Regions from separate parts of the Streptomyces liliifuscus genome, predicted to be linked through region 1. Evidence: riboswitches for the same ligand, from Rfam matches in the RefSeq annotation. Region 1 holds a riboswitch; the other holds the start of a gene.
The links. Region 1 has a riboswitch for glycine ahead of gcvP (aminomethyl-transferring glycine dehydrogenase). Riboswitches for the same ligand answer to the same signal wherever they lie in the genome.
Positions count from the first base shown of each region.

Region 2: it holds a riboswitch for glycine, as region 1 does, so the genes downstream of both, gcvT (glycine cleavage system aminomethyltransferase GcvT) here and gcvP (aminomethyl-transferring glycine dehydrogenase) in region 1, are expected to answer to the same signal.

Region 1 is NZ_CP066831.1:9,036,449-9,039,792, reverse strand. Features, by position in the region: gene gcvP (aminomethyl-transferring glycine dehydrogenase) at 1-2,127, opposite strand, end outside; glycine riboswitch at 2,315-2,410, opposite strand; gene JEQ17_RS39005 (PRC-barrel domain-containing protein) at 2,515-2,889, shown strand; gene JEQ17_RS39000 (DNA polymerase IV) at 2,905-3,344, opposite strand, start outside.
Region 2 is NZ_CP066831.1:3,612,662-3,616,005, forward strand. Features, by position in the region: gene JEQ17_RS15160 (enhanced serine sensitivity protein SseB) at 130-918, opposite strand; gene JEQ17_RS15165 (AAA family ATPase) at 1,035-1,721, opposite strand; glycine riboswitch at 1,957-2,061, shown strand; glycine riboswitch at 2,062-2,189, shown strand; gene gcvT (glycine cleavage system aminomethyltransferase GcvT) at 2,223-3,344, shown strand, end outside.

The DNA of each region.
Region 1 (3,344 bases):
CTTGTGCAGGTTCAGGTGCGAGACGTCGCCACCGAAGTGCCCCGGCTTGGCGAGCCCCACCAGCGCATTGAGGTTGGCGCCGTCGACGTACACCTGGCCGCCCGCCTCGTGCACCTGGGCGCAGATGTCGGCGACGTGCTCCTCGAACACCCCGTGCGTCGAGGGGTACGTGATCATCAGCACCGACAGCTCGTCGCGGTGCTGCTCGATCTTGGCCCGCAGGTCCTCGACGTCGATCTCGCCGTCGTCGGCGGTCTTCACGACGACGACCTTCATCCCGGCCATCACCGCGCTCGCGGCGTTCGTCCCGTGCGCGGACGACGGGATGAGGCAGACCGTGCGCTGCTCGTCGCCATTGGCCCGGTGATAGCCGCGTACGGCCAGCAGACCGGCCAGCTCGCCCTGCGAACCGGCGTTGGGCTGCAGCGACACCTTGTCGTACCCGGTGACCTCGGCGAGCCGCTCCTCCAGCTCACGGATGAGCGTGAGATAGCCCTGCGCCTGCTCGGCGGGCGCGAAGGGGTGCAGCTGCCCGAACTCGGGCCAGGTCACCGGCTCCATCTCGGTCGTCGCGTTGAGCTTCATCGTGCAGGAGCCCAGCGGGATCATGCCCCGGTCGAGCGCGTAGTCGCGGTCGGCGAGCCGGCGCAGGTAGCGCAGCATCGCGGTCTCGGAACGGTACTGGTGGAAGACCGGGTGCGTGAGGTACTCGTCGGTGCGCAGCTGCGCGGCCGGCAGCGTGTCCTCCGTCGCCCCGTCCAGCACGGCCACGTCACCGTCGACCCCGAACGCGGCCCAGACGGCGCCCAGTTGAGCCCGCGTGGTGGTCTCGTCGCAGGCGAGGGACAGATGGTCTGCGTCGACGAGCCGGAGGTTGACCCCGCCCCGGCGCGCCGCCGCGAGCGTCTCGGCCGCCTTGCCCGGCACCCGCACGGTCAGCGTGTCGAAGTACGCCTCGTGGACGACCTCGACCCCGCCGGCCTTCAGACCCGCGGCGAGGATTGTGGCGTACCGGTGGGTGCGCCGGGCGATGCCCTTCAGGCCCTCGGGACCGTGATAGACGGCGTACATCCCGGCCATCACGGCGAGCAGCACCTGAGCCGTACAGATGTTGCTGGTCGCCTTCTCACGGCGGATGTGCTGCTCACGCGTCTGCAGCGCGAGCCGGTACGCCTTGTTGCCGTCCGCGTCGACCGAGACGCCGACCAGCCGGCCCGGCAGGCTGCGCGCGAACTTCTCGCGCACGGCCATGTATCCGGCGTGCGGCCCGCCGAAGCCCATCGGCACACCGAAGCGCTGGGTCGTGCCGACCGCGATGTCGGCGCCGAGCTCACCGGGCGAGGCGAGCAACGTCAGGGCGAGCAGATCGGCGGCGACGGTGACGACCGCGCCCAACTCGTGCGCCTGCTCGACGACGGGCTTGAGGTCCCGTACGGCACCGGAGGCGCCGGGGTACTGGAGGAGCACGCCGTTGATCTCGCGCTCGGCGAGCCCGGCCGGAATGCCGTCACTCAGGTCGGCGACGACGACCTCGACGCCGGTCGGCTCGGCGCGGGTCTCGATCACGGCGATGGTCTGCGGCATGGTGTCCGCGTCGACGAGGAACAGGCCCTTCTTGTTCTTGCCCATGCGCCGCGACAGCGCCATGGCCTCGGCGGCCGCCGTGCCCTCGTCGAGCAGCGAGGCTCCGGAGGTCGGCAGTCCGGTCAGCTCGGCGACCACGGTCTGGAAGTTCAGCAGCGCCTCGAGCCGGCCCTGTGAGATCTCGGGCTGGTAGGGCGTGTACGCCGTGTACCAGGCCGGACTCTCCATGACGTTGCGCAGAATGACAGGCGGCGTGAACGTCCCGTAGTAACCGAGCCCGATCATGGAATCCAGCACCTGGTTGCGGTCCGCGAGGGAGCGCAGCTCGGCCAGTACCTCGGCCTCGGTGCGGGCGCCCGGCAGTTCGAGCGAGTCGGCGTTCTTGATCACATCCGGGACCGCGGCGGCCGTCAGCTCGTCGAGCGAGCCGTACCCCACGTGCGCGAGCATCTTGGCCCGGGCTTCGGTGTCGGGCCCGATGTGGCGCTGCTCGAAGGGGATTCCCTGTTCGAGCTCTGAGAGCGGAATACGATGGACGGTCATTGCGGAGGCCTCCTGGTCTGACGACCTTCGAGGGCACCACTGCATGGGTGCCCGGACGGCCTCCCCCTCTGTCATCTCAACCTGAGAGCTTCACCGGCCCGCCCGTGAAGGCGCACCGGCTTTCACCGTCGGTGAGAGCGGAACCCGTCCAAAAAAACTCGAACACCGCTCTGCTTTCCAGAGTGACCTCGTCCATGCGGTACGTGGGCCTGAGAGATTCCGGGGAGGATTTGCTCCTTCGGCGCCTCCGATGAAGCCTGGAGGACTCTCCCGCACGGGGTCAGCAGCCGTTGCCCAGCGTACCAGCGGGGTTCCCTCGAGTGGCCGCCCTCCTCAAAGTGCTCTTTCGTAGTGCTTACGGATGAGTTGCGAGCAGCTGGAGGGCCCGTGCAGACCGACATCGATCCGCGCAACCTGATAGGCCGCAAGGCGTTCGACCGCAACGGCACCAAAATCGGCACGGTCGACGAGGTCTACCTCGACGATGCGACCGGCGTACCGGAGTGGGCGGCCATACGCACCGGCCTGTTCAGCAGAGACGCCTTCGTCCCCCTGGAGCCCAGCGAGCTGGCCGACGGGGCCCTGCGCGTCCCCTTCGAACGCGCCCTGATCAAGGACGCCCCCGACTTCGGAGTGGGCCGCCACCTCTCCCCCGAACAAGAACTCCAGCTCTACCACCACTACGGCCTGGACGTAGCCCCCCCACCCCCCTTCCCGGACCACGACTTCGGCCACCTGGCAGGCAAGGACGAGTCCCCGTAGGGAACGTTTCAGGGGTCACGGAAACCACCCACCCCCAGGAGCGACAGCGGCCCTGGCTTTCTTTGGGGGCGCGGAGAACTGCGCACTCTTCAGGGGCGCGGGGAACTGCGCGACCAGCCCCCACGCACCCGCAGCCACAATCGCACCCCCGTCACCCTCCCCGCCCGCCGCAGGCGACCCCGCAGGCGCCCCCACACCCCCAGGCCGCCGCTCAACCAACGGCAACGGCTCCGCAACCTCCAACAAAGGATCATCACTCCGAAACGTCCGCACCCGCCCCGGAGGGGAACCCGGCGTCTCGAACCGCACAGTCACCCGCCCCAGCCCACTCCCCTGCACCCACCCGTGCCCGAACTCGGCATGCCGCACATCGTGCCCCGCATGCCACCGCCGCTCCGCCGGAGGCACCGGCTCCTCCACCGCCTCCTCGACCTCTTCCTTCTCCGCGTGCTCGA
Region 2 (3,344 bases), 5.4 Mb from region 1:
CGTTGCGCTCCGCCGGGTTTGGTGTTGAGAGCTCGGGACTTTCTGTTGTTCGCCGCCCGCGGGATGGGGGTGGCTGGGCGCGCCGTTCCCCGCGCCCCTTCGGGACGCGCCCCTGCCGGGCTACGAAAACTAGTGGGCCCAGGTGTAGAACGGGCGCACCTGTGTCCGTAGCCAGTCGCCCACCGGGTCCTGGGCCACGTCCAGGAAGACGAGGTTCACGGGGTGCCGCACGGGGACCCGGCCGAGGGCGCGGCCCACGGCGTCCAGGGGGAGGGTGCGGGCGTCGTCGTGCCAGTGGGCCAGCTCCACGCCGATGAACATCACGGGGTCGCCGCCCTCGATGCTCGCCAGACAGCGGCGGGCGCTCAGGACGACACCGGTCGCGGCGAACTCGGCGGAGGCGGCGGTCAGGAAGTCCACCGGGTCGTGCTGCCAGTCCGGCTGGAAGAGCCGCACCCGGCCGCCGCTGGCCGACCCGTCCAGTTCCGTACGCCCGGCCCGGCACAGCTCGGCCACGGCGGGCGGCGGCAGCGGCACCCCGACCGTGCCGTCCGGGTTCACCACGATGCCCACCTGGGGCGGCAGACCGCGCGCGAACTCGACGGCGGGCGCCACCGTGTACGACATGTGGTCGCCGACGACCTGGCGGAACTGCTGCTCCGAGGAGAAGACCGGCACGTACGCCTGTCCGCCGAACTCCAACGTGGGCAGGTCGAGCGGGCCGCTGTGCGGGCCGCCGCCCTCGGGCAGCGGCACCCACAGGAAGCTGCGGCCCATGACCTCCACGATCCGGGCGCCCGCGGAAGGCGACGCCGCACCGAGGGAGGCGGCCAGTACCGCCTCCAACTCGTTGCCGGGCCAGCCGACATGGGGGTGTGGGTGCGCTTGCACCGGAATGTCCTGTGCCGGGAAGTCCATCTCTCTACCGCCTGCTCGAACCGCCGTCTGCGGCTGTCGAGATTACGCGTACGCGCCCTCCCCCGCCGCAGTCCGTCCGGCGCACCGGGACCTCGGTCCGTCCGGTCACCGGGCCCTCAGTCGCCGAAGTCGACCCGCCGCAGCACGTCCGCCGCGGCACGGTCGATCAGCACCGCCGAACCGCAGCCGTCCGGCAGGTCGCCCTTCTCCACGGAACGCAGCAGCCGGCCGAACGCGCCGCGGTGCCGCGCGAACGCGTACCGCGAGACGCCGCGGCCCCTCTCGCGCTGGCCGTCCAGGGCCGTGCCGGGGTCCACGTCGAGCAGCAGCAGGTGCAGGGCGCCGCCGCGCCGCCGGGCGTCCCGGGCCAGCCAGCTGCGCACCCAGGCCTGTGTCCCGCAGTCGTGCACCACGACCCCCTCGCCGGACCGCAGGGCCCGGCGCAGGCCCGCGTAGTGCGCGGCGCGGACCAGGGGCCGGTAGACCGCGTACGGCAGGAAGCGGGCCAGCCTGCCGTCCCAGCGGTCGCGGGTGTCCTGGGAGTCGATGCGGCGGCCCGTCACCGCCCGGCGCATCAGGGTCGACTTGCCGCTGCCGGGCAGGCCCGTGACCACCACCAGATCGGACGTGCCGAAGCGGAGGCCGTGCGGGCTGTGTCCCGCGCGCTCCCGCAGATCGCGGACGACGGGCGCCGGAAGCGGGCCGCACGCCTCCCCGGCCGGGGCAGTGGGCTGCTTGGGCAGCGCGATGGCCGCGCTCGTGGCGTACGCCGTGGTCCTGTTCACCCTGATCGTCCTCCCCATGGGGTCGGGAGACCCATCCCCGTCGAGTGTAAAGAGAAGGTAATGCGCTGGTCCCCTCATTTCTGTTCTCGTCCTGCCACAGCCCCGTCACAGATCACTGTGGATGCCTGTGGACCCTGTGCGGACGCCGTGCGGCCGGGCCCGGCCGCCGCTCACCCGCCCCCTCGCGAAGAGTCCCCTGCCGCGCCGCTCCGATGCGTGCAATGATGTGCCCGCCAACTGCATACCGGCCGCTTGAATCCGCGCGGGAGAGTTCCGGACACGTCTTGTACGTGGTCCGGGCGCCGAAGGAGCAAGTCCCTCCCTTGAATCTCTCAGGCACCGTTACCGCGCGGGCGAGGCACATCTGAAAAGCGGGCCGTTCCCTGTCACCAGGGCTTCGGCTCCACCCAAGGTGCAAGTCAGTGACCCTCCGGTCGACCGGTGGTCACGGCGAACCTCTCAGGTTCCGATGACAGATGGGGAGGAACGACCTCGCCGTCATGCCTTGGGAGCCCCACCGTGAGCAGTAACGCCCCCGTTGACCCGCGCCATACCGCGCTCGACGCCCTGCATCGTTCGCTCGGCGCGACGATGACCGATTTCGCCGGCTGGGACATGCCCCTGCGCTATGGGTCCGAGCGCGACGAGCACCTCGCCGTACGGACGAAGGCCGGACTCTTCGACCTCTCCCACATGGGCGAGATCACCGTGACCGGACCCCAGGCGGCCGCGCTGCTCGACTTCGCGCTGGTCGGCAACATCGGGGGCGTGAAGGCCGGCCGGGCCCGCTACACCATGATCTGCCGGGCCGACGGCGGCATCCTCGACGACCTGATCGTCTACCGGCTCGCGGAGACCACGTACATGGTCGTCGCCAACGCCTCCAACGCCCAGACCGTTCTCGACGCGCTCGTGGAGAGGGCCGAGGGCTTCGACGCCGAGGTCCGCGACGACCGGGACGCCTACGCCCTGCTCGCGATCCAGGGACCCGAGTCCCCCGGCATCCTCAAGTCCCTCACCGACGCCGACCTGGACGGCCTGAAGTACTACGCCGGCCTGCCCGGCACGGTCGCGGGCGTCCCCGCGCTGATCGCGCGCACCGGCTACACCGGCGAGGACGGCTTCGAGCTGTTCGTGGCCCCGGCCGACGCCGAGAAGCTGTGGCAGGCGCTGACCGACGCGGGCACCCCGGTCGGGCTCGTGCCCTGCGGCCTCTCCTGCCGGGACACCCTGCGCCTGGAGGCGGGCATGCCGCTGTACGGGCATGAGCTGAGCACCGCGCTCACCCCCTTCGACGCCGGGCTCGGCCGGGTCGTGAAGTTCGAGAAGGACGGCGACTTCGTGGGGCGCGAGGCGCTGACCGAGGCCGCCGCCCGTGCCGAGTCGCAGCCCCCGCGCGTCCTCGTCGGCCTGATCGCCGAGGGCCGCCGTGTGCCGCGCGCCGGTTACCCGGTCGTCGCCGACGGCAAGGTCGTCGGCGAGGTCACCTCCGGCGCGCCCTCACCGACCCTGGGCAAGCCGATCGCGATGGCGTACGTGGACGCCGCGCACTCAGCACCCGGCGCGCCGGGTGTCGGCGTGGACATCCGGGGCAGCCACGAGCCGTACGAGGTCGTGGCGCTGCCGTTCTACAAGCGCCAG